DNA from 3 places in the Streptomyces sp. NPDC042346 genome. Region 1 is predicted to be linked to each of the others. Evidence: riboswitches for the same ligand, from Rfam matches in the RefSeq annotation. Region 1 holds a riboswitch; each other region holds the start of a gene.
The links. A riboswitch is a leader RNA that binds a small molecule or an ion and turns the genes downstream of it on or off. The one in region 1 is predicted to bind cobalamin.
Positions count from the first base shown of each region.

Region 2: another riboswitch for cobalamin. It lies ahead of ACZ6K0_RS42795 (cobalamin biosynthesis protein); the one in region 1 lies ahead of ACZ6K0_RS06115 (ribonucleoside-diphosphate reductase subunit alpha).
Region 3: another riboswitch for cobalamin. It lies ahead of ACZ6K0_RS36880 (ABC transporter substrate-binding protein); the one in region 1 lies ahead of ACZ6K0_RS06115 (ribonucleoside-diphosphate reductase subunit alpha).

Region 1 is NZ_JBVJEH010000001.1:1,281,480-1,291,200, forward strand. It holds gene ACZ6K0_RS06115 (ribonucleoside-diphosphate reductase subunit alpha) at 1-1,127, opposite strand, end outside; adenosylcobalamin-variant (AdoCbl-variant) riboswitch at 1,269-1,366, opposite strand; gene ACZ6K0_RS06120 (GNAT family N-acetyltransferase) at 1,433-1,933, opposite strand; gene mctP (monocarboxylate uptake permease MctP) at 2,016-3,662, opposite strand; gene ACZ6K0_RS06130 (DUF3311 domain-containing protein) at 3,659-3,931, opposite strand; gene ACZ6K0_RS06135 (GntR family transcriptional regulator) at 4,100-4,864, opposite strand; partial or broken gene ACZ6K0_RS06140 (extracellular solute-binding protein) at 5,289-6,248, shown strand; gene ACZ6K0_RS06145 (carbohydrate ABC transporter permease) at 6,575-7,597, shown strand; gene ACZ6K0_RS06150 (carbohydrate ABC transporter permease) at 7,642-8,478, shown strand; gene ACZ6K0_RS06155 (glycoside hydrolase family 3 protein) at 8,487-9,721, shown strand, end outside.
Region 2 is NZ_JBVJEH010000018.1:58,368-68,088, forward strand. It holds gene ACZ6K0_RS42785 (inorganic phosphate transporter) at 1-800, shown strand, start outside; gene ACZ6K0_RS42790 (hypothetical protein) at 813-1,034, shown strand; cobalamin riboswitch at 1,159-1,304, shown strand; gene ACZ6K0_RS42795 (cobalamin biosynthesis protein) at 1,336-2,322, shown strand; gene ACZ6K0_RS42800 (cobyric acid synthase) at 2,319-3,827, shown strand; gene ACZ6K0_RS42805 (putative cobaltochelatase) at 3,946-6,009, shown strand; gene cobO (cob(I)yrinic acid a,c-diamide adenosyltransferase) at 6,009-6,617, shown strand; gene ACZ6K0_RS42815 (cobyrinate a,c-diamide synthase) at 6,611-7,984, shown strand; gene ACZ6K0_RS42820 (ZIP family metal transporter) at 7,987-8,715, opposite strand; gene cobC (Rv2231c family pyridoxal phosphate-dependent protein CobC) at 8,782-9,721, shown strand, end outside.
Region 3 is NZ_JBVJEH010000012.1:345,021-354,741, reverse strand. It holds gene ACZ6K0_RS36905 (amidohydrolase) at 1-903, shown strand, start outside; gene ACZ6K0_RS36900 (TetR/AcrR family transcriptional regulator) at 986-1,579, shown strand; gene ACZ6K0_RS36895 (DJ-1/PfpI family protein) at 1,705-2,469, shown strand; gene ACZ6K0_RS36890 (APC family permease) at 2,781-4,610, shown strand; gene ACZ6K0_RS36885 (cold-shock protein) at 4,767-4,973, shown strand; cobalamin riboswitch at 5,009-5,215, shown strand; gene ACZ6K0_RS36880 (ABC transporter substrate-binding protein) at 5,283-6,347, shown strand; gene ACZ6K0_RS36875 (FecCD family ABC transporter permease) at 6,470-7,492, shown strand; gene ACZ6K0_RS36870 (ABC transporter ATP-binding protein) at 7,489-8,310, shown strand; gene ACZ6K0_RS36865 (ArsR/SmtB family transcription factor) at 8,449-8,799, shown strand; gene ACZ6K0_RS36860 (MFS transporter) at 8,881-9,721, shown strand, end outside.

The DNA of each region.
Region 1 (9,721 bases):
TCGGCGGCGCGGTAGGCGGCGTCGAACTCCTCGCCCCACAGGTCGACGAGCTCGGGCACGTCCGCCGGGGAGAAGAGCGACCAGTCGGCGTCGGCGTTGACGCGGCGCATGAACTCGTCCGGGATCCAGTGCGCCAGGTTCAGGTTGTGCGTACGGCGCTGGTCCTCGCCCGTGTTGTCGCGGAGCTCCAGGAACTCCTCGATGTCCGCGTGCCAGGTCTCCAGGTAGACGGCGGCGGCGCCCTTGCGGCGGCCGCCCTGGTTCACGGCGGCGACGGAGGCGTCGAGGGTCTTCAGGAACGGGACGATGCCGTTGGAGTGCCCGTTGGTGCCGCGGATGAGGGAACCGCGGGCGCGGATGCGGGAGTAGGAGAGCCCGATGCCGCCGGCGTGCTTCGAGAGGCGCGCGACCTGGTGGTAGCGGTCGTAGATGGAGTCCAGCTCGTCCTGCGGGGAGTCGAGGAGGTAGCAGGAGGACATCTGCGGGTGGCGGGTGCCGGAGTTGAAGAGCGTGGGGGAGGACGGCAGGTAGTCCAGGCGGCTCATCAGGCCGTACAGCGCGCCGACCTCGGCGAGCGCGCGGACGCTCTCGTCCTCGGCGAGGCCGCAGGCGACGCGGAGCATGAAGTGCTGCGGGGTCTCGATCACCTTGCGGGTGATCGGGTGGCGCAGCAGGTAGCGCGAGAAGAGGGTGCGCAGACCGAAGTAGCCGAAGCGGTCGTCGGCGGTCTGGTCGATGGTCGCGTCGAGGCGGTCCGCGTGCCGCGCGACGAAGTCGGCGGTGCGGTCGGCGATCAGGCCCTCGCGGTGGCCGACGGCCACGGAGGCCGAGAAGCAGACCGCGCCCTGGCCGGCGGCCTCTTCGGCGATGGTGATCGTCAGGAGCCGGGCGGCGAGCCGGGAGTAGGCCGGGTCCTCGGAGATCAGACCGGCGGCCGCCTCGGTGGCCAGCTCGCGCAGTTCCGCCTCGTCCGACGTGGCGCTGCGGCCGCGGAGCGCGGCGGCGGCGATCTTGCCGGGGTCGGTGTCGGGGAGGTCGGCGGTGAGATCGGTCAGGGTCCGCAGCAGCACGGTGCCGGGTCCGTCGCTCTCGATCGCCGTGGCCGGATCGGCGGGCGCGATGGTCACGTGGGGGCTCTCCCTCGCTCGGCTCGGGGCCGCGGCGGGGGAAGGCGGGCAGGCGGGCATCCGTACGGACGCGCCGCGTCCACCGGCCCACTCCGCGAGGCCCGGACGTCAGTGACACCCGGAACGGCTGGACCGGGTGTGCTGTCGGCAGGTCCTCGGACTCACTTCGTACGAATCAACACGAAGCACACCGTTGCGGGACAGTTCCGGATTCGCGCCGGATTTCCCTGCGTCGACAGCGAGGACGAGCATACATGTGGGGGGCGCCGCTCGCAGAACCCCCCACATGTTGTGTCGTCCGTGTGTCAGAACTCCAGGGCGTAGGTCCGCAGCTGGTGGCCGGGAATCGGTTCCCAGTCCCGCTCAGGGGTGCGGACGAAGCCCATCCGCTCGTAGATCCGGTGCGCCGAGACCATCTTCGCGTCGGTGGAGAGCACGAGCCGCGCGCACCCCGGCAGGGCCCGTGCGCGGTCCGCACAGGCGCGGACGAGGGCCTCTCCGACGCCCCTGCCGCGAGCCTCCGGAGCGACCGCGAGCATCCGGAACTCGGCCTCGCCGGCGACGGCGATGTCCGCCCACGGGGTGGAGCCGGGGGCGAAGGTCACCCCGCCGATGATCCGGTCGTCCTCGTCGGCGGCGACGAGCACCTCGGCCTCGCGGGCCCGCCGGGCCGTGTCCTTCAGTACGTCCAGGTAGAAGTCGTCCTCGCCGTACAGCAGCAGCCCGTCGTTCAGGTATGTCAGCCCGGTGAGTTCCCCGAGCTCCTCGTGTTCCTCGGGCCGTACCGCCCTGATCGTGAAGTCCATGGGGGCAGTGTGCCCCGGGGGTACGGGAAGGGGCCCGGGATTTCCTGGCGGAGATCCCGGGCCCCTGTGTCGTACCGCGAGGTCAGTGCGCTCCGGCGCCGACCTTCGGGTCCGCCTGCGGGTCCGGCTTCGGCTTCGCCGCGCGGGCCGGCGCGTCGACCGTGTAGTCCGACGGGGAGGTCTCGTCGACGCCCTCGGGGGCCTTCAGGGCCTTGAGGACGAAGGTCAGGACGACCGTGACGACGACGTTGAGGACGAACGCGGTGAGGCCGATGTAGCCGATCTCGCCGATGCCCGGGATCTCGGCGGAGGAGCCGCCGAAGTGCTTCTGCGTCGGGCTGGCGACGCCGTACGCGGCGACCGTGCCGTAGACCATGCCGACGGCCCAGCCGGCGAGCAGCGCCCAGCGGTGGAACCAGCGGGTGAAGAGGCCGCCGACCAGCGCCGGGAAGGTCTGGAGGATCCAGATCCCGCCGAGCAGCTGGAAGTTGATGGCGACCGTCTTGTCCATGGTGAGGACGAAGGCCAGCGCGCCGACCTTCACCAGGAGCGAGACCAGCTTGGAGACCTTGGTCTCCTGGGCCGGAGTCGCGTCCGGCTTGATGAAGTCCTTGTAGATGTTGCGGGTGAAGAGGTTGGCCGCGGCGATCGACATGATCGCGGCCGGGACGAGCGCGCCGATGCCGATCGCGGCGAACGCGACGCCCGCGAACCAGTCCGGGAACATGGTCTCGAAGAGCTGCGGGATGGCGAGCTGGCCGTTCTTGACCTGGATCCCGGCGGCGATCGCCATGAAGCCGAGCAGCGCGAGCAGGCCCAGCATCAGCGAGTACAGCGGCAGGATCGTGGTGTTGCGGCGGATGACCTCACGGCTCCGCGACGACAGGGTCGCCGTGATGGAGTGCGGGTACATGAAGAGCGCGAGCGCCGAGCCGAGCGCCAGCGTCGCGTACGTCCACTGCCCGGCCTCGCCGGGGACGAGCGCGCCGCGCGGCTTGCCGGTCGCCGGGTTGGTCTGCGCGTACGCCTCGCCCGCCTTGGCGAAGATCTCGTCGAAGCCGCCGAGCTTGATCGGGATGTAGATGATCGCCACCGCGATGACGATGTAGATCAGGGTGTCCTTGACGAACGCGATGAGCGCGGGCGCGCGCAGGCCCGAGGAGTACGTGTACGCCGCGAGGACACCGAAGGCGATGAGCAGCGGCAGGTCCTTGATGAACCAGTGGGTGGTCTCGCCGCCGCCGACGCCCATCACGTCCAGGACGGCCTGGATGCCGACGAGCTGGAGCGCGATGTACGGCATGGTGGCGAGGATGCCGGTGACGGCCACCGCGAGCGAGAGGCCCTTGGAGTCCCAGCGGCCGCGCACGAAGTCCGAGGTGGTGACGTACCCGTGCTTGTGCGAGACCGACCAGAGGCGCGGCAGGAAGGTGAAGATCAGCGGGTACACCAGGATCGTGTACGGGACGGCGAAGAAGCCGGCCGCGCCCGCCGCGTAGATGGCCGCCGGGACGGCGACGAAGGTGTACGCGGTGTAGAGGTCGCCGCCGAGCAGGAACCAGGTCACCCAGGTGCCGAACGACCGGCCGCCCAGGCCCCATTCGTCGAGGCTGTTCTCGTTCTCGGCCCTGCGCCAGCGCGAGGCGAGGAATCCCATGACCGTGACGGCCAGGAAGAAGAAGATGAAGACGGCGAGTGCCACGCCGTTCACGCCGGTCACGTCCTTCATCGTGCGTCACCTCCCTTGCGGGCACGCTGGTCCAGCTGCCACAGCTTGTACGCGATCATGGTGAGCGCGGTGGAGATCAGCACCCAGAGCATCTGGTACCAGTAGAAGAACGGGATGCCCGCGAGGAGCGGTTCGGCCTTCGCGTACGAGCTCACCCAGAGCATCGCCACGAACGGTGCGAACAGGCAGAGCGCGATCACCACCCGCAGGGGAGTGATGGCGGGTTGTTTCCCTTGTGCCGTTTCCGACGCTTCTGACGCCTCTGACATGGCGATTCCGTCCCCTCGCTGATCACCTCGGTAATGCTGGGGAAATCTAGGGGACGCTCACGCTCGGCGGAACCCCCGTCCGCATAACGGAAGCGAATTCCCTGGTACGCGAAACGAGGGGGGCCGCCGAGTCCTCGGCAACCCCCCTCGTCAGGCGTGTGGATCCGCTCAGCCGTTGGGCCTCTTCAGGCGCGCCACGAACTTGTACCGGTCGCCGCGGTAGACGGACCGTACCCACTCCACCGGCTCGCCCTGGGCGTCCAGAGAATGGCGAGAAAGCATCAGCATCGGCAGGCCCACGTCCGTACCGAGCAGACCGGCCTCGCGCGGCGTGGCGAGGGAGGTCTCGATGGTCTCCTCGGCCTCGGCGAGGTGGACGTCGTAGACCTCTGCCAGCGCCGTGTACAGCGAGGTGTACTTCACCAGCGAGCGGCGCAGCGCGGGGAAGCGCTTGGCCGAAAGGTGGGTGGTCTCGATCGCCATCGGCTCGCCGCTCGCGAGGCGCAGCCGCTCGATGCGCAGCACCCGGCCGCCGGCCGAGATGTCGAGCAGTCCGGCGAGCGTGTCGTCGGCGGTGACGTACCCGATGTCGAGGAGCTGCGAGGTGGGCTCGAGGCCCTGGGCGCGCATGTCCTCCGTGTACGAGGTGAGCTGGAGGGCCTGCGAGACCTTGGGCTTGGCCACGAAGGTGCCCTTGCCCTGGATGCGTTCCAGCCGGCCCTCGACGACCAGCTCCTGGAGCGCCTGGCGCACCGTGGTGCGCGAGGTGTCGAACTCCGCGGCGAGCGTGCGCTCCGGCGGGACAGGCGTGCCGGGCGGCAGTGTCTCCGTCATGTCGAGCAAGTGCCGCTTCAGTCGGTAGTACTTGGGCACGCGCGCGGTGCGAGTGGCGACCCCGCCCTCCGGTTCCGTGCTGCCCGCGTCCCTGGCCATGGCCTGCCTTCCCGACTCCTGTGCTGCTGCCGTCACCGGCTCCTCCGTCTGTAGCGGCTCACATGGTGGCACGGACCGGTCACGGGTCGTCGCCCTACCTCAGGTGTCGGTCCGATAACGGACGCGACTGCCCTTCTTATACACCCTTGACACCCCTAAAGGTCTAGGCCAAGCTCCGGGTACTGGTCTAAACCATTAAAGACCAGGTCCCAGCCCCACGAGCACTACCTGACGAATGTCTTCGCGCGGTGGGCAGGGGTTTGCAGGCATCCCTGAGGAGGGTGGCGTGAAGCGCAAGCTCATCGCGGCGATCGGCGTCGCGGGCATGATGGTCTCTATCGCTGCATGTGGTTCGGACAGCGACACGGGCAAGGACGGCGCGAAGCCGTCCGCCGGTGGCAACAAGAACCTGACCGTCTGGGTCATGGACGGTTCGGCGCCGCAGACGTGGATCGACGGCGTCAACAAGGAGTTCGAGGCCAAGCACCCGGGCGTCAAGGTCAAGGTCGAGACGCAGCAGTGGACCGACATCCAGACCAAGGTCACCACGGCTCTCTCCGAGGACACCCCGCCGGACGTCCTGGAGCTCGGTAACACCCAGACGACGGGTTACGCCGCCTCCGGTGGTCTCGCCGACCTGACGGGCGACAAGGAGACGCTGGGCTACGCCAACTGGAGCGAGGGCATCAAGCCCTCCGCCGAGCTGGAAGGCAAGCTCTTCGCCGCCCCCTGGTGGGCCGCCAACCGTGTCGTGATCTACGACAAGGCCGCGTACAAGAAGGCCGGCGTCACCCCGCCGAAGACCCGCGCCGAGTGGATCGACGGCCTGAAGAAGCTCAAGGCCGCCGACCCCAAGGGTCAGCCGATCTACCTGCCCGGTCAGAGCTGGTACGTCCTCGCCGGTCTCATCTGGGACGAGGGCGGCGACCTGGCCGTCAAGGACGGCGACAAGTGGAAGGGCACCCTCGGCACCCCGCAGGCCGCGGCCGCCATGAACTTCTACAAGGAGCTGCAGTCCTTCTCGACCGGTCCGAAGGACAAGGACGAGGCGACCCCGCAGCAGTCCGTCGACATCGTTCCCAAGGGCGGCGTCGCGTCCTGGATCGGTCTCGGCTGGGAGGCCGGCGGCGCTGTCGCCGAGATCGAGAAGGCCGGCAAGAAGGCCGACTTCGGCTACTTCCCGATCCCGGGCAAGACCGCTGACAAGCCGGGCTCCGTCTTCTTCGGCGGCTCGAACCTCGCCATCGCCGAGCGCTCCCAGAACAAGGACCTCGCGAAGGAGTGGCTGGCCCTCGCCGTCAGCAAGAAGCAGATGGCCGAGTACGGCAAGGCCAACAAGGGCGGGATCATCCCGAACGACCCGGCCGCGCAGTTCCAGCCGGAGGCCGGCTCCTTCGCCGAGGCCATGGTGAAGGCCGCCAGCACCGGCAAGATCACCCCGGTCACCGAGGGCTGGGCCAACGTCGAGACCGCCCCGAACCCGATCAAGGACTACATGACCAAGGTCCTGAAGGGCGAGGACGCGCAGAAGGCCGGCGAGGCCGCCGACAAGGTCATCACCGAGCGCATCAACCAGCAGTAATCCCCAGCCCGGTGGCGTGGCCGGTACCTTTCGGCCACGCCACCGGGTCGGCGCAGTGATCAGCGGCCCGCTCCCCCGGGCCGCGACCCGGTGGGCGCGGGAGCCCCAGAACCGCGAGGAATAAGACCATGACCGTGGACTCCCAGGGGACGGCGAGCGCCGCTTCCCCGGACGCGCCCGGGAGGGCGGCAGGGAAGTCTCAGACTCCGCCACCCCCTTCCGGTACGAAGGAAGTCCTTCAGCCCTCGCGCGGGAGACGCTCCCTGCCCAGCGGGCTGCTGCCGTACCTGCTCGTCACGCCGGCCCTGCTCTCCATGGCCGTGCTGCTGCTCTACCCGCTGTTCCGCAACCTGATCCTCTCCTTCCAGGGGGTCAACAAGCGCGAGATGATCCGGCGCGAGACGCCCTGGGTCGGCTTCGACAACTACACCCAGCTCCTGCAGGACCCCGACTTCTGGACCGTCGTCGTCCGGTCGGTCGTCTTCACCGCGGCCAACGTGGCCCTGATCATGGTGATCGGCACCCTGATCGGCCTGCTGCTCAACCGCCTCGGCAAGAAGATGCGACTCGTGCTCTCCCTGGCGCTGATGTTCGCCTGGGCCATGCCGGTCATCGCCTCGATCACCGTCTTCCGGTGGCTCTTCGACGAGCAGTTCGGCGTCGCCAACTGGGTGATGCGCACACTCGGCTTCTCCGGCTACGAGCAGCACAACTGGTTCGAGACCGGCTTCGACGCCCTCGTCATCATCCTGATCCTGCTGGTCTGGGGCTCCATCCCCTTCGTCGCCCTCAACATGTACGCCGCCCTCACCACCGTGGGGACCGAGCTGTACGAGGCCGCCAAGATGGACGGCGCGAGCGGCTGGCGCACCTTCTGGTCCGTGGTCTTCCCGAACCTGAAGCCGTTCTTCCTGATCACCACGTTCCTGGAGATCATCTGGATCTTCAAGGCGTTCGCCCAGGTCTACGCGATGAACGCCGGCGGCCCCGACCGCGGCTCCGAGACGCTGCCCGTCTACGCCTACATCGAGGGCCTCGGACAGCAGCACTACGGCCTCGCGGCGGCCATCTCGATCCTCACGATCATCATGCTGATCGTGGCCATGTCCTTCTACTTCCGCCTGATCCTGAAGCAGGAGGATGAGCAGTGAGCACCACCACGCAGACCCCCCAGTCGGAGCGGACCCCGCAGAAGCTGCGCACCCGCAAGCCTCTCCGGCCCGCCGCGGTGGCGAAGAACCTCGCGGCGCTCGTCCTCGCGGCGATCTTCGTCTTCCCCGTCTACTGGATGTTCTCGTCCTCGCTGAAGCCGCAGTCGGAGATCCTCACCAAGGACCCCGTCTTCGTCTTCACCCCGACCTTCGAGAACTACACGACGGCGACCGGCGTCGACCTGTTCTGGACGTACGTCACGAACAGCCTCATCGTGACCGTCGGCGCGGTGCTCCTCGCCCTCGTCGTCGCCCTGGCCGCGAGCTTCGCGATCGCCCGGATGAAGTTCAAGGGCCGCAAGGGCATCGTCCTGATCGTGATGATGGCGCAGATGGCCCCCTGGGAGGTCATGATCATCGCGATGTACATGATCGCCCGCGACGGCGACATGCTGAACAGCATCCCGCTGCTCACGATGATCTACTTCGTGATGGTCCTGCCCTTCACCATCTGGACCCTGCGCGGCTTCATCGCCGCCGTCCCGGTCGAGCTGGAGGAGGCCGCCCAGATCGACGGCTGCACCCGCGGCCAGGCGTTCCGCAAGGTGATCTTCCCGCTGCTCGCCCCCGGCCTGATGTCGACCTCGCTCTTCGGCTTCATCACCGCCTGGAACGAGTTCGCGATGGTCCTCGTCCTGAACAAGGACGCGGAGAACCAGACCCTGACGCTCTGGCTGACGCAGTTCCAGACCGCGTTCGGCAACGACTGGGGCGCCACCATGGCCGCCTCCACGCTCTTCGCCCTCCCCGTGCTCATCGTGTTCCTCTTCCTCCAGCGCAAGGCCGTCGGCGGCATGACCGCCGGCGCGGTGAAGGGATAACGGCTCCCATGACCACTCTCGTACACGCCTCGGACACCCTGACCCGAGACGCGCTCACGGTGCTCCAGCCCGGCTTCGTCGGCACCACCGCCCCCGACTGGCTGCGCCGCCACATCGGCGAGGGCCTGTCCTCGGTCGGCCTCTTCGGCCGGAACATCGTCAGCCCCGAGCAGCTCGCCGCGCTCACCGCGCAACTGCGGGCCGAGCGGGACGACGTCCTCGTCGCCATCGACGAGGAGGGCGGGGACGTCACCCGCCTGGAAGTGAAGCAGGGCTCGTCCTTCCCCGGCAGCTACGCGCTGGGCAGCGTCGACGACGTCGAGCTCACCCGGGCCGTGGCCCGCGAGCTCGGCCGCCGGCTCGCCCAGTGCGGCGTCGACCTCAACTGGGCGCCCTCGGCGGACGTCAACTCCAACGCCGAGAACCCGGTCATCGGCGTCCGGTCCTTCGGGCCGGACCCGGACCTGGTCGCCCGGCACACCGTGGCGTACGTCGACGGCCTCCAGGGCGTCGGGGTCGCGGCCTGCACGAAGCACTTCCCGGGACACGGCGACACCAACGTCGACTCGCACGACGCGCTGCCCCGGATCGATGTGGACCTCGCCACACTGCACGCCCGTGAGCTGGTACCTTTCCGCGCCGCCATCGCCGCGGGTACCAAAGCGGTCATGAGCGCGCATATCCTTCTGTCCGCGCTCGACCCGCACCGTCCGGCCACCCTGAGCCCGCAGATCCTCACCGGTCTGCTGCGCCAGGAGCTGGGCTTCGAGGGGCTGATCGTCACCGACGGCATGGAGATGCAGGCCGTCGCGGCGACGTACGGCATCGAGCGCGGATCCGTCCTCGCGATCGCCGCGGGCGCCGACGCCATCTGCGTCGGCGGCGGGCTGTGCGACGAGGACACCGTACTGCGGCTGCGCGACGCGCTGGTCGACGCGGTACGGACCGGTGAACTGCCCGAGGAGCGGCTGGCCGACGCCGCGGCGCGCGTGCGCGCCCTGGCGTCCTGGACCCAGTCGCACCGGGCCAGGGGGGCCGAATCGGCGTCGGGCGCGGCAGTGCAGGAGGGGACCGCGCCCGGCGCCGACATCGGACTCGTCGCGGCGCGCCGGGCCCTGAAGGTGACCCGGGGAGAGCGGCCCTACACGCCGGTGAGCAGCGCTCCCTACGTGGCCTCCTTCACCCCGGTCGCGAACTTCGCGGTCGGCGACGAGACGCCCTGGGGCATCGCGGCGGAGCTGGA
Region 2 (9,721 bases), on a different contig from region 1:
ACAAGATCGGCGCCAAGACCGAGGCGAAGCACACCGCCAAGGGCTACCGGGTCGGCCAGATCGCCTCCGCGGGTCTCGTCTCCCTCGCCCACGGCACCAACGACGCCCAGAAGACGATGGGCATCATCACCCTCGCCCTGGTCACCCAGGGCGTCGTCGCCCCCGGCTCCAACCCGCCTCTCTGGGTCATCGTCGCCGCCGGCGTCGCGATCGCGCTCGGCACCTACCTCGGCGGCTGGCGCATCATCCGCACCATGGGCAAGGGCCTCACCGACCTCCAGCCGCAGCAGGGCTTCGCCGCCCAGACCAGCGCCGCCACGGTCATCCTCGCCTCCTCGCACCTCGGCTTCTCCCTCTCCACCACCCAGTCCTGTTCGGGTGCCGTGATGGGCGCGGGCCTCGGCCGCAAGGGCGGCGTCGTCCGCTGGTCGACCGCGACCCGGATGTTCGTCGCCTGGGGCCTGACCCTGCCCGCCGCCGCCCTCGTCGGCGCCGGTGCCGAGTTCCTCACCAAGCAGGGCCCCTGGGGCATCGCCGCCGTCGCGGTCCTGCTGGTCTCCGGCTCGGCCGTCATCTGGTCGCTGTCCCGCCGCAAGCCGGTCGACCACAACAACGTCACCGACGACGACCTCGACGGCGAGTCCGAGCCCGCGGGTGTGGTGACCACCGCCATCGCGGCCGTCACCCCGCCGCCGGCCGGTTCCGTCGCCGCCGTCGCGGACGAGGACCTCAAGACCACCATCCCCTCGCCGGTCCCCACGGACCCGGCCGCTCCCCCGGCCCCCGCCGCAGCGGTGTAAGGAACCAACGACATGAAGATCGACTGGGCAGCTCTCGGCGCCGTCTTCGGGGTCAGCCTCGTGGCGACCGTCGCCCTCGTGGGCCTCTTCACCCTCGGCATCATCGGCCTCTCCAAGCAGGAGCAGGCCGCCGCCCAGGGCGGCTCGGCCACGATGGCCCGCACCGGCGCCTACGCCTGCTTCGCCCTGTGCGTCGCGGCCGTGGCGTACGGCATCTATCTGATCGTCGCCTGACGGTCCTCCCTGTACGACGGCCGGGCGGTCCGCACCTTCGGGTGCGACCGCCCGGCCGTCGTGTGTGTGGTCCGTGTTTGTGGTGCTTCGCACAGTGACCTGTCGCAGGTCAAGGGTGAGTTGACGGGTGTTCGCGGGCCGTGGTGGACTGCCGAGGCCATTACGGCGGCAGCAGAGGAAGTCCGGTGCGAATCCGGCGCGGTCCCGCCACTGTGACCGGATCCGACGGGTCCGGAAGTCAGGAACTCTCGCCGCCGGTCACGTCGATCCAGGGCGCGGACCCTGAGTGAGGACCTGCGCCATGCCCGGCCGCACCAGAACCAGCCGCCTTTCCCCGGACGGATTCGCGTACGGCGCGGCCCTCGGGCTCGCCGTCGACCGGCTCGTCGGCGATCCCCGCCGCGGACACCCCGTCGCCGCCTTCGGCCGGGCCGCCGCCGCGGTCGAACAGCGCCTCCACCACGACCACCGCGGCTGGGGCGCCCTGCACACCGCCGTCTGCGCCGGCTCCACCGCAGCCCTCGGCGCACTCGCCGCCCGGGCCGTCCGGGACCGGCCGGCCGCCGCCGTGGCGCTCACCGCCGCCTCCGTCTGGGCCGTCGTCGGCGGGACGACCCTGGGCCGCGAGGCCCGTGCGATCGGCGGGGCGCTCGCCGTCGGGGACCTGGACGTCGCCCGGGAGCGACTGCCGCACCTGTGCGGGCGCGACCCGCAGTCCCTGGACGGTCCCGCGATGGCCCGCGCGGTCGTCGAGTCCGTCGCCGAGAACACCTCCGACGCCGTGGTCGGCGCCCTCTTCTGGGGCGCGGTCGCCGGCGTGCCGGGCCTCGTCGCCTTCCGGGCCGTCAACACCCTCGACGCAATGGTCGGCCACAAGTCCCCGCGCCACCGCCGCTTCGGCTGGGCCTCGGCCCGGCTCGACGACGTGGCCGGCTGGCCCGGAGCCCGGCTGACGGCCGTCGCCGCGACGCTCGCCGGAGGGAATCCGCGCGGGGCCGTACGGGCCTGGCGGGCGGACGCGGACCGGCACCCGAGCCCCAACGCGGGGCCCGTCGAGGCCTCGTTCGCGGGCGCCCTCGGCGTACGGCTCGGGGGGACCCTCTCGTACGGCGGGCGGGTCGAGCACCGGCCCGTGCTGAACGGGGAAGGGCGGCCCGTCGAGGTCGCCGACATCGACCGGGCGGTCCGGCTCTCGCGCCGGGTCACCGCCGTGACCCTGGCCGCCTGTGTCGGCGGCCGCATGATCATCGGTGCTGCCGTGAAGAACGCGAAGCGGAGGAACGCATGAGGGGTGGGGGCCTGCTGGTCGCCGGGACCACGTCCGACGCCGGCAAGAGCGTCGTGACGGCCGGCATCTGCCGCTGGCTGGTCCGCAAGGGCCTGAAGGTGGCGCCGTTCAAGGGACAGAACATGTCCCTCAACTCCTTCGTGACCCGCGAGGGCGCCGAGATCGGGCGGGCCCAGGCCATGCAGGCCCAGGCCGCCCGGGTCGAGCCGACCGCGCTCATGAACCCGGTCCTGCTCAAGCCGGGCAGCGACCGCTCCAGCCAGGTCGTCCTGATGGGCAAGCCGGTGGGCGAGCTGTCCGCCCGCGGCTACCACGGCGGGCGGCAGAAGGAACTCTTCGAGCCGGTGATGGCGTGCCTGGAGGAACTCCGGGGCATGTACGACGCCGTGATCTGCGAGGGGGCGGGCAGTCCGGCCGAGATCAACCTGCGGCGCACGGACATCGTGAACATGGGCATCGCGCGGGCCGCGCGGCTGCCCGTGGTCGTGGTCGGCGACATCGACCGGGGCGGGGTCTTCGCCCAGTTCTTCGGGACGACGGCACTGCTGAGCCCCGAGGACCAGTCGCTCGTCGCCGGATACCTCGTGAACAAGTTCCGGGGCGACGTGACCCTCCTCGAACCCGGCCTCGACATGCTGCACGGGCTGACCGGGCGGCGGACCTTCGGCGTCCTGCCGTACGCGCACGGGCTCGGCATCGACGAGGAGGACGGCCTCCGGGTCTCGCTGCGGGGCACCGTCCGCGAGTCCGTCGTCGCGCCGCCCGTCGGCGCGGACGTGCTGCGGGTCGCCGTCTGCGCCGTACCGCTGATGTCGAACTTCACGGACGTCGACGCGCTGGCCGCCGAGCCGGGCGTCGTCGTCCGGTTCGTGGACCGGCCCGAGGAGCTCGTCGACGCGGACCTCGTCGTCGTGCCCGGCACCCGGGGGACGGTGAAGGCGCTCGCGTGGCTGCGGGAGCGGGGGCTCGCGGACGAGCTGGCCCGCCGCGCGGCCGAGGGCCGGCCGGTCCTCGGGATCTGCGGCGGCTTCCAGGCGCTCGGCGAGCGGATCGAGGACGAGGTCGAGTCGAAGGCCGGGACCGTCGACGGGCTCGGACTGCTGCCCGTACGGGTCCGGTTCGCGCGCGAGAAGACCCTGGCGCGGCCGGTCGGCGAGGCGCTCGGGGAGCGGGTCGAGGGGTACGAGATCCACCACGGCGTCGCGTCGGTGGACGGGGGCGAACCGTTTCTGGACGGGTGCCGGGTCGGCGCCGTGTGGGGCACCCACTGGCACGGCTCGCTGGAGAGCGACGGGTTCCGCCGGGCGTTCCTCCGGGAGGTCGCGGCGGCGGCGGGGCGGCGGTTCGTACCGGCCCCGGACACGTCGTTCGGCACGCTGCGGGAAGAGCAGCTGGACCGGCTCGGCGACCTGATCGAAGAACACGCGGACACGGACGCGCTGCTGCGGCTCATCGAGGAGGGCGCCCCGGCGGGGCTGCCGTTCGTGCCGCCGGGTGCGCCGTGAGTGCCGGTTGCGGCTTGGAGAGTCGTGTGCGGGTGACCCCTGTGGGTGGTTGCCCGCCGTCGGCGGCCATCGGGTCCCCGTCACATCAGCTGATCGAACTTGAGGGAAGGACCAACCGATGAGCACCCGGTATCCGTTCACCGCCGTCGTCGGCATGGACGATCTGCGGCTCGCGCTGCTGCTGAACGCGGTCAGTCCGGCGGTGGGCGGTGTGCTCGTCCGGGGCGAGAAGGGGACCGCCAAGTCCACGGCCGTCCGCGCGCTCGCCGATCTGCTGCCGGTGGTTCCCGTCGTGGCGGGCTGCCGCTTCAGCTGCGATCCCGTCTCGCCCGACCCCGGCTGCCCGGACGGGCCGCACGCCGACGCCCCCGGGGCCGAACGCGCCGCACGCATGGTCGAGTTGCCCGTCGGCGCCTCCGAGGACCGGCTCGTCGGCTCGCTCGACATCGAGAAGGCGCTCGCCGAGGGCGTGAAGGCCTTCGAGCCCGGCCTCCTCGCCTCCGCCCACCGGGGCATCCTGTACGTCGACGAGGTCAACCTGCTGAGCGACCACCTCATCGACCACCTGCTCGACGCCGCCGCCATGGGCGCCTCGCACGTCGAGCGCGAGGGCGTCTCCGTACGGCATGCCGCCCGCTTCCTGCTCGTCGGGACCATGAACCCCGAAGAGGGCGAACTGCGGCCGCAGTTGCTCGACCGGTTCGGGCTGACCGTGGAGGTCGCCGCCTCCCGCGTGCCCGAGCAGCGGGTGGAGGTCGTCCGGCGGCGGCTCGCCTTCGAGGACGACGCCGCCGGGTTCGCCGCCCGCTGGGCGGACGAGGAGACCGCGCTGCGGGACCGGATCATCGCCGCCCGCACCCTGCTGCCGAAGGTGGCCCTCGGCGACGCCGCCCTCCTCCAGATCGCCGCGACCTGCGCCGCGTTCGAGGTCGACGGCATGCGCGCCGACATCGTCATGGCGCGGGCCGCCACCGCCCTCGCCGCCTGGGCCGGCCGCACGGAGGTCACCTCCGAGGACGTGCGGCAGGCCGCGCTCCTGGCCCTCCCCCACCGGCGTCGGCGCAACCCCTTCGACGCGCCCGGCCTCGACGAGGACAAGCTCGACGAGACCCTGGAGCAGTTCAAGGGTGAGGAGCCGGAGACCGACTCCGACGAGGACCCCGAGCCCGACGGCCCGGGTGACGGCGGCCCCGGCGGTGGCGGAGGGATTCCGCCGCAGGGCGAAGGCCCCGCCCCCGAGACGGACGGTGCGCCCGAGGAGACCCCTGCCGACGCGCCCGCGCCCGCCGAGGCTCCGGACCCCGCCCCCGCCCCGCAGGGCTCCGGCGCCGGTGAGCGCGCGGCCGTCCAGGCCGCCGAGCCCTTCCGTACGAAGATGCTGAGCGTGCCCGGTCTGGGCGAGGGCGCCGCCGGGCGCCGCTCCCGGGCCCGTACCGAGCACGGCCGTACCACCGGATCCACCCGGCCCCGCGGCGCGCTCACCAAGCTGCACCTGACGGCGACCGTGCAGGCCGCCGCCCCGCACCAGCGGGCGCGCGGGCGGACCGGTCCCGGGCTCGTCGTCCGGCGGGACGACCTGCGGCAGGCGACCCGTGAGGGGCGTGAGGGGAACCTCGTGCTCTTCGCCGTGGACGCCTCCGGCTCGATGGCGGCCCGGCAGCGGATGAGCGCCGTGAAGGGTGCCGTCCTCTCGCTGCTCCTCGACGCCTACCAGCGGCGCGACAAGGTCGGCCTGATCACCTTCCGGGGCCGTACCGCCGATCTGGCGCTGCCGCCGACCTCGTCCGTGGACGCCGCCGCCGCACGCCTTGAGCAGCTCCCGACCGGCGGCCGTACGCCGCTGTCCGCCGGGCTCCTCAAGGCCCACGACGTGCTGCGGATCGAGCGGCTGCGGGACCCCTCGCGCCGCCCGCTGCTCGTCGTCGTGACCGACGGCCGGGCGACCGGCGGCGGCGCCGACCCGGTGGCGCTGGCCGCCCGGGCGGCCCGGCTGCACGCCGCCGACGGCACGGCGAGCGTGGTCGTGGACTGCGAGACGGGCCCCGTGCGGCTCGGGCTCGCCGGGAGCCTCGCACGCGAACTCGGCGGCACCGCCGTCACCTTGGACGAGCTGCGGGCCGACTCGATCGCCGGCCTCGTCAGGGACGTACAGGCAGATCAGACAACCAGGAGGGCCGCTTAATGCCGCAGGGACAGCCGACCGTCGTGCCCGACGACGGTCTCACCACCCGTCAGCGCCGCAACCGCGCACTGGTGATGGTGCACACGGGCGTCGGCAAGGGGAAGTCGACCGCCGCCTTCGGCATGGCGCTGCGCGCCTGGAACCAGGGCTGGCCGATCGGGGTGTTCCAGTTCGTCAAGTCCGCCAAGTGGAAGGTCGGCGAGGAGAACGCCCTCAAGGCGCTCGGCGAGACCGGCAAGGGCGGCACGGTCACCTGGAACAAGATGGGCGAGGGCTGGTCCTGGATCCAGCGCGAGGTCGCCGAGGGCGAGCAGTCGCACGAGGAGAAGGCCCGCGAGGGCTGGGAGCAGGTCAAGCGTGACCTCGCCGAGGAGCGGTACAAGTTCTACGTCCTCGACGAGTTCGCCTACCTGCTGCACTGGGGGTGGATCGACACCAAGGAGGTCGTCGAGGTCCTCCGCGACCGTCCCGGCCACCAGCACGTCGTCATCACCGGGCGCAACGCGCCGCAGGAGCTGGTCGACTTCGCCGATCTCGTCACCGACATGTCCAAGGTCAAGCACCCGATGGACGCCGGTCAGAAGGGCCAGCGGGGCATCGAGTGGTAGCACGTCTCGTCATCGCCGCGCCGTCGTCCGGCGCGGGCAAGACCACGGTCGCGACCGGCCTCATGGCCGCGTTCGCGGGCCGTGGTCTGGCCGTCTCCCCGCACAAGGTCGGCCCCGACTACATCGACCCCGGCTACCACGCCCTGGCGACCGGCCGGCCGGGCCGCAACCTCGACGCGTACATGTGCGGTACGGGGCTGGTCGCGCCGCTCTTCGAGCACGGGGCGCGCGGCTGCGACCTGGCCGTGGTCGAGGGGGTCATGGGCCTGTACGACGGGGCCGCCGACCAGGGCGAGCTGGCGTCCACCGCGCAGGTGGCGAAGCTCCTGAAGGCTCCGGTGGTGCTCGTCGTGGACGCGTCGTCGCAGTCGCGGTCGGTGGCGGCGCTCGTGCACGGGTTCGCGTCGTGGGATCCGGAGGTGCGGATCGGGGGCGTGATCCTCAACAAGGTCGCCACGGACCGGCACGAGCACCTGCTGCGGGAGGCGCTCGGGGAGTCGGGGGTGCCGGTGCTCGGCGTGCTGCGGCGGGCGCCAGCCGTGGCGACTCCGTCGCGGCACCTGGGGCTTGTGCCGGTTGCCGAGCGGCAGGCCGCGGCGGTGGAGGCGGTGGCCGCGCAGGCGGAGCAGGTGCTTGCCGGGTGCGATCTGGAGGGGCTGCTGGCATTGGCCCGCAGCGCGCCCGAGCTGCACGCCGAGCCGTGGGACGCCCACAACCCGGCCACCGGGCCGCAGTCGGCGAACGAGCCCGGCCGCAGGCCGGTGGTCGCCGTCGCCGGTGGGGCTGCGTTCACGTTCTCGTACGCCGAGCACACGGAGTTGCTCATCGCCGCGGGCGCGGACGTCGTCACGTTCGATCCGCTCCGGGACGAAGCGCTGCCCGAGGGCACCTCCGGGCTCGTCATAGGCGGCGGGTTTCCCGAGATGTACGGGGCCGAGCTGTCCGCCAACGAGCCGTTGCGGAAGGCCGTCGCCGCGCTCGCCGAGGCCGGCGCGCCGATCGCCGCCGAGTGTGCCGGGCTGCTCTATCTCGCGCGGTCCCTCGACGGCACGCCCATGTGCGGGGTGCTCGACGCGGACGCGCGGATGTCGGAGCGGCTCACTCTCGGGTACCGGGACGCCGTCGCCGTGAGCGACAGCGTGCTCGCTCCGACGGGCGCCCGGCTGCGGGGGCACGAGTTCCACCGGACCGTGATCGAGCCGGGCGCCGGGGCCACGCCCGCCTGGGGGCTGCGGCAGCCGGAGCGGCGCGTCGAGGGCTTCGTCCAGGGAGGGGTGCACGCCAGCTACGTGCACACCCACTGGGCGGGTGCTCCCGAGGTGGCCGCGCGGTTCGTCGAGCGGTGCGCGGGCGGTCCCGCCGCGTGAGATCAGCCGCCGGAGACGCCCACCACGAGCCAGATGAAGGCCACGCCCGCGACCGTGCACAGCAGGGTCGAACGGGCGGGGTGTTCGTGGTGGGCCTCGGGCAGGATCTCGGCGGCGGCCAGATAGAGCAGAGCGCCGCCGAAGAAGCCGAGATAGCTGCCGAGGAGTTCCTCCGGAAGGGTGAACAGCAGGGTGGAGGCCGCGCCGACGATGGGGGCGACGGCATCGGCGACGAGCATCCCGATGGCCTTGCGGCGGGCGTTCCCGTAGAGGCTCGTGATCGTGTACGTGTTGAAGCCGTCGGCGAAGTCGTGGGTGATGACGGCGAGGGCGACGGTGGCGCCCATGCCGCCGCCGACCTGGAAGGCGGCGCCGAGGGCGACGCCGTCCATGAGGCTGTGGAGGACCATCGCGGCGGCCGCGGTGAGGCCGACCTGCGGGACCCTCTCGTCGGCCCCGACCCCGTGTGCCGCCTGGCGGACGGCGAGGAGGCGCTCCACCACATGGGCGAAGAGGAAGCCTCCGACGAAGAGCAGCAGGGCCTCGGGGACACCGAAGACCTTCTCCCCCGCGGCCTCCAGGGCCTCCGGCAGGAGGTCGAGTCCGACGACGCCGAGCATGAGCCCGCCGGCGAGTCCGAGGACGAGGTGGCGGCGGTCGGTGACGCGCCCGGCGACCCAGCCGCCGAAGAGCGTCATGAGGAACGCGCCCAGCGCGACGACTACAGCCATGGGCCTTTGCTATCGGATGCGGCGGTGTGCGCGCACCTCGGCGTCGGGGCCCGGCCGGGAGTTCCGGTGGACGAAGTGCTCGCGCTGGTCGACGTGGTGCTGCGGGAGGCGGGGCTGACGCGGGCGGCCGTGCCGTCGCTGGCCACGCTCGACGTGCGGGCCGCCGAGCCGGGTGTCGCGGGCGCGGGCGCGGAGCTGGGGGTTCCGGTGCGGGGGTTCACGGCCGCGGAGCTGGCCGCCGTCCCCGTACCGCATCCGTCGGCGCTGCCGCTGGCCGCGACGGGCACGCCGTCGGTGGCGGAGGCAGCCGCGCTGCTGTCGGCGGGAGCGGGGCCAGGGGCCGGGGCTGGGGCCGCAGCGGGGTCAGGGGCTGAGGCCGGGGCTGAGGCCGAGGCTGAGGCCGGGGCCGGGGCCGGGGCTGGGGCTGGGACTGGGGCTGGGGCAGTCGGGACTGCGGGGGCCACCGAGGCCGCCGAGGTCACCGAAGCCATCGAGGCCTCCGGGGGCGCGCGGGCCGTGCTGCTCGTGCCGAAGCGGAAATCCCGGCGCGTAACGTGCGCGATTGCCACATGTGTACCGATTTATCCGCACGAACATGCCCCAGACGTACGGTTGTTGCCCCTGACTCACGGGTACATCGCTGGCGAGCCTGGCTCACCCCCCACCATCCCCACCCCCCACACGACGGCGGCCATGGACACGCACACGCACGCGCATACCGACGCCCACGACCTGCGCCACCACGGTGACGCCGAGGTCCGGGACGAGAAGTTGATCGATCTCGCGGTCAACGTCCGGACGAACACCCCACCGGACTGGCTGCGGAAGAGAATCGCCGATTCGCTGACCGGCCTCGCGGCCTATCCCGACGGCCGGGCCGCGCGGGCCGCGGTCGCGGTGCGGCACGATCTGCCGACCGGCCGGGTGCTGCTCACGGCCGGTGCCGCGGAGGCCTTCGTGCTGCTCGCGCGGGCGCTGCCGGCGCGCCGGCCCGTGGTGGTGCACC
Region 3 (9,721 bases), on a different contig from region 1:
GGCGCCGCCGTTCGCGTCCGCTCGTACCTCATCGGCACCCCCGAACTCGCCGCCGACCCGGACCGCCGCTTCCCCGGACACGCCCCCGCCGAGGAGCTGTTCGGCATCTCCGGGATGAAACTGTGGGCCGAGGGCACGGCCTGGGAGGGCACGGTCGCGACCAGCTTCCCCTACCTGGACAGCGCCGCCACCCGGGCGATGGGACCGGGCCGCTGCAACCACGCCCCCATGAACTACACCCCCGATCAACTCGCCGAACTCGCGGGGGCGTTCACCGTCCAGGGGTATCCGATGGCCTGCCACGTCCACGGCGACGTCACCTTCGAGGCGGTCCTCGACGCCTACGGCCGGGCCGCCGCTGCCGACCCCGAGGCCTTCCGCGCCCTGCGCCCCCGCATGGAGCACTGCGGCGCGGTCACCGCCGCGCAGTACCGCCGGGCCGCCGAACTCGGGGCCACCGTCAGCCTGTTCATGGATCACATCCGCTGGTGGGGAGACGTCCTCGCGGACGACCTCTTCGGCCAGGAGGTCGCCGACCGCTGGATGGCCGTCCGCTCGGCCTGGGACGCGGGCCACCGCGTCTCGCTCCACAACGACGGCGTGTGCTCCCCGACCGACCCGCTGGCCTCGGTCGCGACCGCCCTCACCCGCCGCACCCCCGCGAGCGGTCGCGTCCACGGCACGACGGAACGGCTCACGCTCGACGAGGCCCTGCTCGCCGTCACCGCCCATCCCGCCTGGCAGCTCCACCTCGACGACGAGATCGGCTCCCTGCGGCCGGGGCTCCGCGCCGACCTCACTGTCCTCGCCCGCGACCCGTACACGGTCGCGCCGGAACGCCTCCCGGAGGAGGCCGCGGTCACCGCGACCTACCTGGGCGGACGGCTCACCTGGGGCGTGTGACGGGAGGGCGCTCCGGCCCCGGCCGGGCGCCCGTCCCGCGCCGGACGGGCGGGTCCGTACCCATGGATACAGTGGGGCCACGATGACACGATTCCGCGAGAGCGTCCGGTCCCTGCTGCGCGAGCAGGTGCTCGACGCCGCCTACCGCCTCGTCGCCGCCGAGGGCTGGGGCGGGCTGCGCATGACCGCCATCGCGCGGGCCGCGGGGATCAGCCGCCAGACGCTCTACAACGAGTTCGGCTCGAAGGAGGCCATCGGCAAGGCCCTGGTCCAGCGCGAGCTGGAAGGCTTCCTGCTCGGCATCCAGCGCGAACTCGACGCCCACCGGGGCGACCTGGAAGCGGCGGCGGCCGCAGGCGTCGGCTACACGCTCCAACAGGCCCTGGACAACCCCCTGATCAAGGGGGTCCTGGTGGCCGCGCGGGGCGGCGAGGACGATCTCCTCGCCTATCTGACCACCCGCCCGGAGCCGGTCTTCGGGACGGCGATGACGATGCTCGACGCGTACGCGATCGAGGCCTGGCCCGACGTCGACGAGGAGTCGCGCGGCCTCGCGGTCGAGACGATCGTGCGGCTCACGGTCAGCCACATCGTCCAACCGGTGGCCTCCCCGGAGGAGTCGGCGCGGCGCATCGCCCGCATCACGGCGCGGACCGCGTACCCCGGCGGCCGCTGAGGCGTCGCCCGGCCGGGCCCGGGAACCGGGCGGCGGGGCCGTCCGACTGACTCAGAGGGACGGACCGCAGGGACCGACGGTCCGGATCGGCCGTCCCCGTCGTCCGTCCACGACCCGGGAGAGTCATGAACCGCCGCAACCTGCTCCGCGCCACCTCCGGCCTCGGTGCCGCGTCCGCCCTCGCGGGCGTCGCCGCGGGAACCGCCGAAGCCGCCGCGGGACCCGCGCCCACCGGAACCACCGCCGGAACCGCCGCCGGGGCCGCCCGCGCGGCCGGTCGCCCGTTACGCGTCCAGCTCGTCCTCTTCGACGGCGTCGAGGAGCTCGACTTCGCCGCGCCGTACGAGGTGCTCTCGGCCGCCGGATTCTTCGCCGACCGACCGGTGGAGGTCCGTTACGTCACCCCCTCCGGCCCGGGTACCGTCACCGCGGCCTACGGGACGAAGGTCCGCGTGGAGCACCCCTGGGCCCCGCACCGGGCCGATCTGCTCGTCGTCCCCGGCGGCGGCTACGCGCGCCGCGACAGCCCCGGGGTGTGGGCCGAGATCGACAAGGGAGTCCTGCCCCGTGCCCTCGCGGCGGCGGTCCGGCCGGGGCTCACGGTCAGCGCCCTGTGCACGGGCGTGATGCTCCTCGCGGCGGCCGGCCTCACCAAGGGCCGCCCCTGCACCACCCACCACAAGGCCCGGCCCGATCTGGAGCGGCAGGGCGGGATCCTGAAGGCCGCGCGGGTGGTCGACGACGGCGACCTGGTGACCGCCGGCGGCGTCACCTCCGGCCTGGAGCTCGCCCTCTGGCTGGTCCGGCGGGAGCTGGGCCCGGACGCGGCGAACAGCCTGGAGGCGATGCTCGAGTACGAGGCCCGCGGCACGGTCTGGTCCCGGGACTGAACGGCGGGGGAGGTGCAGTGATGTCGACGAGGCCCGGTGTCGGACACGGGGGATCTCCGGCACCGGGCCTCTGTTGAATATTCTACGAGATCGTCAAGGGTGGCCCGCACACCAGGGCCGCACCGGGACCACGCCAGGGCCGGCCCGGGACCACGCCGGGGCCGGCCCGGCTGCCCCGTACCCGCGTCAGGAACGCGTAAGGACCCGGGGGCGCGGCGTCAAGACGGCGGGAAGGGGGGTCCCGGTCGCCGCGGAACGGCCACACGCTGAGCGGACCAGCAACGACGTCCGCCGCGTGGAGGAAAAGACACATGGCCGTCCTGACCACCGAGAACGGTGCCGCGCCCACCGCGGAGGACCCCCCGGATACCGGTGACCGCCACAAGCTGACGGCCCTGACGGGGCTCGCCGCGCTCTCGCTCGACGCGATGGCCTCCGTCGCCTACGGCCCCGAGGCGATCGTCCTGGTCCTCGCGGCCGCCGGCGGCTACGGGCTCGGCTTCACCCTCCCCGTCACCCTCGCCATCGCCGGCCTGCTGGCCGTCCTCGTGGCCTCGTACCGGCAGGTCATCGCCGCCTTCCCGGACGGCGGCGGCTCGTACGCGGTCGCCAAGGCGCACCTCGGCCGCCGCACCAGCCTGGTCGCCGCCGGCTCCCTGGTCCTGGACTACGTCCTGAACGTGGCCGTCGCCGTCACCGCCGGCGTCGCCGCCCTGACCTCCGCCTTCCCCGGCCTCCACGACGACCGGCTCGCGATCTGCCTCGGCGTCCTCGTCCTGATCACCGGCGTCAACCTGCGCGGGATCGTCGATTCCGCGCGGGCGTTCATCGCCCCCACCGCGGTGTTCATCGGCGCCATCATGATCCTGATCGTCGTCGGCCTCTTCCGTGACGCCCCGGTCTCCACGGCCGCGTCCGCCGGCCACGCCTCCGTGCTCGCCGACGACGCCACCACGGTCGGCGCCCTGCTCCTCCTGAAGGCCTTCGCCTCCGGCTGCTCCGCCCTCACCGGCGTCGAGGCCCTCGCCAACGCCGTCCCGTCGTTCCGCGCCCCCGCCGCCAAACGGGCGATGCGCGCGGAGGTCGCGCTCGGCGCGCTCCTCGGCGTGATGCTGATCGGCCTCTCCGTGCTGATCTCCCGCTTCGGTCTCCGGCCGGTCGAGGGCGTCACCGTCCTCGCCCAGCTCGCCGACGCCTCCCTCGGGCACAACTGGGCCTTCTACGTCGTCCAGTTCGCCACCATGGTGCTCCTCGCGCTCTCCGCGAACACCTCCTTCGGCGGGCTGCCCGTCCTGCTGAAGCTGCTGGCCCGCGACGACTACCTGCCGCACGTCTTCGGCCTCAAGGCCGACCGCCAGGTCCACCGCCACGGCGTCGTCTGGCTCGCCGTCGTCTCCGCCGGTCTGCTGGTCTTCTCCGGCGGCGACACCAACACCCTCGTCCCGCTCTTCGCGATCGGCGTCTTCGTCGGCTTCACCCTCGCGCAGACCGGCATGGTCCTGCACTGGCGGGCGACCCGGCAGTGGGGCAGGGCCGCGCTCAACGGCCTCGGCGCCGTCCTCACCGGCGTCTCCGCGATCGTCGTCACCGCCACCAAGTTCCACGACGGGGCCTGGCTGATCGTGATCGCCCTCCCGGCCCTCGTCCTCGCCTTCGAGGCCGTCCACCGTGCCTACGGCAGGATCGGCGAGCGGCTCGGCGTCGGCCGCGTCCCCGAGCCGCCGCACCGCGCGCGCTCCCTCGTCCTGGTCCCGGTCTCGTCCCTGACCCGGCTCACCAGCGAGGCCCTGACCGCCGCGGTCTCCCTCGGGGACGAGGTCCGGGCGGTCACCGTCTGCCACCCGGACGCGGAGGACCGGGAGGCCACGGAGGCCCTGGAGCGCGACTGGGCCCTGTGGAACCCGGGCGTCCCCCTCGTCCGGCTCCCCTCCGAGCGCCGCACGCTCGGGCGCCCGATCACCGCGTACGTCCACGGACTCCGGAAGGCCGAGCCCGACACCCGGATCACCGTCCTGATCCCGGAGGCCGAACCGGAACGGCTGTGGCAGCGGCCCCTCCAGAACCGGCGCGGCGCCCTCGTCGCCCGGGCCGTCCGCCGGGACACCGATGCCGTCGTCTGCCGCCTCCGCTACACCGTGTAGAGCGCCGAGCGGAGCACGAGTGGGCACCGCGCGGAGCACGGCGCGGAGTACCGCGCGGACGCGTCCCGCGACGGGCGAAGCACGGGCGGACGGGGTAGATCTCCCCTGAGAGGCGCGTCTGAGAGGTACGTCGCCGGTGACGACAGGGAGGCCGCCGTGGAAGGCAGAAGCAAAGGGTTCGTCCACTCCTTCAACCGTCTCGGCGGGTACGGCTTCGTCGTCCCCGTGGGCTCCGAGGAACAGGTGTACTTCAGCGCGGCGGACATCGAGGGAGAGGCCCAGTCGCTCTCCGAGGGCCAGCAGGTCACCTTCGTGCTCGTCCTCGGCGACGGCCGCTTCGAGGCGAAGGAACTGCGCCTCTGACCTGGCCCGCGACCGGAGGTGCGACAGGTCGCCGGTGGTACTGTGCCGAGGCCAGTCGCACCTTTGTGCTCACCCGAACGGGCGAGCGTACGGGTCAGGGAATCCGGTGGGAATCCGGAGCTGACGCGCAGCGGTGAGGGCGACGGGCGGAGCATCGGCCACTGGGCGGCGGAACAGGCCCGGGAAGGCGCTCCGTCCGGCTGACCCCGAGTCCGAAGACCTGCTGGCGGCCCCGGCGTCACGCCGTCGACCGGGGAGCACCCGTACGACAGGCTCCGCGTATGAGCCGTGGACGCAGAGGAATGCTCCGTGCCGTTCGCACACCACCCCGTCCGCTCCGCCGCGCTGCTCCTCGCCGGCACCCTCACCCTGCTCCTGACCGCGACGGGATGCGGCGGCGGACCCGCCGGGACCACGTCGGGGAAGGGCCGGGGCGCGGAGCCCGCGGCCGGCTACCCCGTGACCCTCGACAACTGCGGTGAGCGCGTACGGATCGACCGCCCGCCGCGGCGGGCCGTCGCCCTCGACCAGGGCGCCGCCGAGATCCTGCTCTCCCTCGGCCTGGCCGACCGCATGGTCGGCACCGCGACCTGGACCGACCCCGTTCTCAAGGGACTTGAGAAGCAGAACGCGAAGGTGCCGCGCCTCGCCGACCGCTACCCCTCCTTCGAGAAGGTGCTCGACACCGAACCCGACTTCGCCGCCGCCTCGTTCGGGTACACCCTCGGCAAGGGCGGGGTGGCCCCCCGCGAGCAGTTCGCGAAGCTCGGCGTCCCCACCTACCTCTCGCCGACCGACTGCGCCGGCAAGGACAACAGCGGCGACGGCGACGGCGTCCGCACCCGGACGCTCACCATGGAGACCGTCCACGGCGAGATCCGGGACCTGGCCCGGGTGTTCGGGGTGCCGGAGCGCGGCGAGAAGCTCGTCGCCGAGCTCAAGGGCCGGGTGGCGAAGGCCGCTTCGGCGGGCGACTTCACGGACGTCTCCGTCCTCTACTGGTTCGCCAACGCCGAGTCCCCCTACATGGCGGGCTGTTGCGGCGCGCCCGGCGTCGTCACCCGCGCGCTCGGCGTGAAGAACGTCTTCGACGACACGCGCGAGGAGTGGCCCCAGATCAACTGGGAGACCGTCGCGGACCGCGACCCCGACGTGCTCGTGATCGGCGATCTGACCCGCCGGTCGCAGTCGGCCGAGAGCGCCGCGAAGAAGATCGCGTTCCTGGAGTCCGACCCGGTCACCAGGAACATGACGGCGGTGAAGCGGAAGCGGTACGTGCTCCTCAGCGGCCAGGCGATGAACCCCACGATCCGTACCGTCGAGGGCGTCGAGAAGGTGGCCGCCGCGCTCCGCTCGTACGGACTCGCCAAGTGACCCTCCCCGGACCGGCCAAGACGTCACGCGGGGGAGGCACACGACCTGAGGGCGCTGCGCGACCCGAGAGCGGTGCGCGGCCCCGTGGCGGTGGTCGTGGTCGTGGGCGGCCTGTCGGCCGCGTGGTGGCGGACGGTGGTCGGGCGGTGCTGTGGGTCCTGGCCGGGCTCGCCGTCCTCTGCGCGTCGATCGCCGTGGCGATCACGATCGGGCCGGCGGACCTCCGCGTGGGCGAGGTGCGGTCCGTCGTCACCGCCCACCTGACCGGGGGCGTCTCGGACCTGTCCCCGATCCGGGACGGGATCGTCTGGAACCTGCGCCTGCCCCGCACCCTCCTCGCGGCCGTCTGCGGCGCCGGACTCGCCGTGTGCGGGACGGTGATGCAGTCCCTCCTGCGCAACCCGCTCGCCGACCCCTTCGTCCTCGGCGTCTCCTCCGGTGCCTCGACCGGCGCCGTCCTGGTCGTCGTCCTCGGCGTCGGCGGGGGAGTCCTCTCCGTCACCGGCGGCGCGTTCCTCGGGGCGGTCTGCTCCTTCGCGCTCGTGCTGCTGCTCAGCCACACCCTCGGCGGTTCACCGGACCGCGTGGTCCTCGCCGGAGTCGCGGCCATGCAGCTCTTCTCCGCGCTCACCTCCTTCGTCGTCATGACGGCCGCCGACGCGGAGACCACCCGCGGCGTGCTGTTCTGGCTCCTCGGCTCGCTCGGCGGGGTCGGCTGGGACGAGGTGCGGGTGGGCGTCGCGGTGCTCGCGGCGGCCCTGCTGATCTGCGGCGGGTACGCGCGGACGCTGGACGCCTTCGCCTTCGGCGAGGACGCCGCCGCGTCGCTGGGCGTCGCCGTCGGCCGGGCCAGGACCGTCCTGCTGTGCGTCACCGCCCTCCTGACGGCCGCTCTGGTCTCCGCCGCCGGCGCGATCGGCTTCGTCGGCCTCGTCCTGCCGCACGCGGCCCGCGCGCTGGTCGGCCCCGGGCACGCCCGGCTGCTGCCGGTCACGGCGCTCGCGGGCGCGGTCTTCCTCGTCTGGGCGGACACCCTCGCCCGTACGGTGCTCGATCCCCAGGAGGTCCCGGTGGGTGTCGTGACCTCGCTGATCGGCGTACCGGCGTTCGTCCTCGTCCTCTACCGCACGAGGGGTACGCGATGACCACGACCACCGACACGCGCGCGGGCGCGGGTGAGGGGCTGCGTGCCGACCGGGTCTCGCGCACCGTCGGCGGCAGCCCCGTCCTCGACGGCGTCACCCTCGCCCCGCGCCCCGGCACCGTCACCGGCCTGCTGGGCCCCAACGGTTCGGGGAAGTCGACGCTCCTCCGGCTCCTCGCCGGCGTCCTCGCCCCCGACAGCGGCGTCGTCACCCTCGACGGCGATCCCCTCGACGGCCTCGGCCGCCGGACCGTCGCGCGGCGCCTCGCCACGGTCGAGCAGCAGGCGGAGACGCAGGTCGACCTGACCGTCCTCGACGTCGTCCGGCTGGGCCGCGTCCCGCACCGGAGGGCCTGGGCCCCGGCGTCGGCGGCGGACGAGGCGGCCGTCCGCTCCGCCCTCGCCCGCACGGGCCTCGACGACCTGGCCCGCCGCTCCTGGCGGACGCTCTCGGGCGGGGAGCGCCAGCGCGTCCAGATCGCCCGCGCCCTCGCGCAGGAACCGCGCGAACTCCTGCTCGACGAACCCACCAACCACCTCGACATCCAGCACCAGCTGGACCTCCTGACCCTGGTCGCCGGGCTGCGCCTCACCGCCGTCGTCGCCCTGCACGACCTGAACCTCGCGGCGACGTACTGCGACGGCCTCGTCGTCCTCGCGGAGGGCCGCGTGGTGGCCCGGGGCACCCCGGACGAGGTCCTGACCGAGGAGCTCATCGCCGAGGTGTACCGGGTACGCGCCACGGTGACCCGCCCGACGCCCGGAGGCCGCCCCCACATCCGCTTCCTGGGCACGCTCCCGCCTCCCGGGGAGGGCTGAGCCGCGGGCGGGTCTGCCTACGATGGCCCCATGTCCGAGCGCGCAGATCCGGCAGACGCCGCAGGTCCCGACGACCCCACGACGGATGCCGGGGCGGGCGCCGAGCCCCGTACCCGCGTCGTGCCCCCCGCGCACGCCGTGTCCCCCGCGCACGCCGTGTCCCGAGAGCACGGGCGGACGCCGGGCGCCCGGGAACTCTCCGCGGCCGCCGAGGTGTTCGCGCTCCTCTCCGACCCCACCCGGCTCCACCTCCTGTGGCTTCTCACGCGCGGCGAGGCCGACGTCAGCGCCCTGACCGAGGCGTGCGGGGCGGCGCGCCCGGCCGTGAGCCAGCACCTGGCCAAACTGCGCCTCGGCGGTCTGGTGCAGTCCCGCAAGGACGGGCGGCGGGTCGTGTACGCGATGCCGGACGGGCACCTGAAGCGGCTGGTCGTCGAGGCGATCAGCCGCGCCGACCACGTGGTGAGCGGCGAGCCCTGGCACGACTGACGTCAACGCGTGCGCACCTGTGCACGTATCGGCTACGGTGAAGGGGTCCGCCGACCGCCGTGGCCGACCGGGGGCGTTCCCATGCTGTCCGTGCTGCGCAACCGCACCTACCGGCGCCTGTTCACCGCGCAGGTCGTCGCCCTCGCCGGCACCGGCCTCGCGACCGTGGCGCTGAGTCTCCTCGCCTACGACCTCGCGGGAACGAACGCCTCCGCCGTGCTCGGCACCGCCCTCGCGATCAAGATGGCCGCGTACGTCGGCATGGGCCCGGTCGTCGGCGCCCTCGCCGACCGGCTGCCGCGCCGGACCCTGCTCGTCGCCATGGACCTCGTACGCGCCGCGGTCGCCCTGTCGCTGCCCTTCGTCACCCAGGTGTGGCAGATCTACGTCCTGATCCTCCTGCTCCAGACCGCGTCCGCCGCCTTCACGCCGACCTTCCAGGCGACGATCCCCGAGGTGCTGCCCGAGGAGCGCGACTACACGAAGGCGCTCTCCCTCTCCCGGCTCGCCTACGACCTGGAGAGCCTGCTGAGCCCGGTGCTCGCCGCCGCGCTGCTCACCGTCGTCCCGTACGACCGGCTCTTCGCCGGTACCGCCGCCGGGTTCCTCGCCTCGGGCACACTGGTCCGCGCGACCGCCCTGCCCGCACCCGCACCCGCCGCACGCGCGGGAGGATTCCGTGCCAGGGCGGCCTTCGGTACGCGGCTCCTCCTCGGCACTCCGCGCCTGCGGGGCCTGCTCGCCCTCGACGTCGCCGTGGCGGCGGCGGGCGCGACGGTGCTCGTCAACACGGTGGTCCTGGTCCGCGACACCCTCGGCCGCACCCCCGGAGACGTCCCCCTCGCCCTCGGCGCGTACGGGGCGGGCTCGATGGCGACGGCGCTCCTCCTACCCCGCGCACTGGACCGGCGCCAGGCCTCCG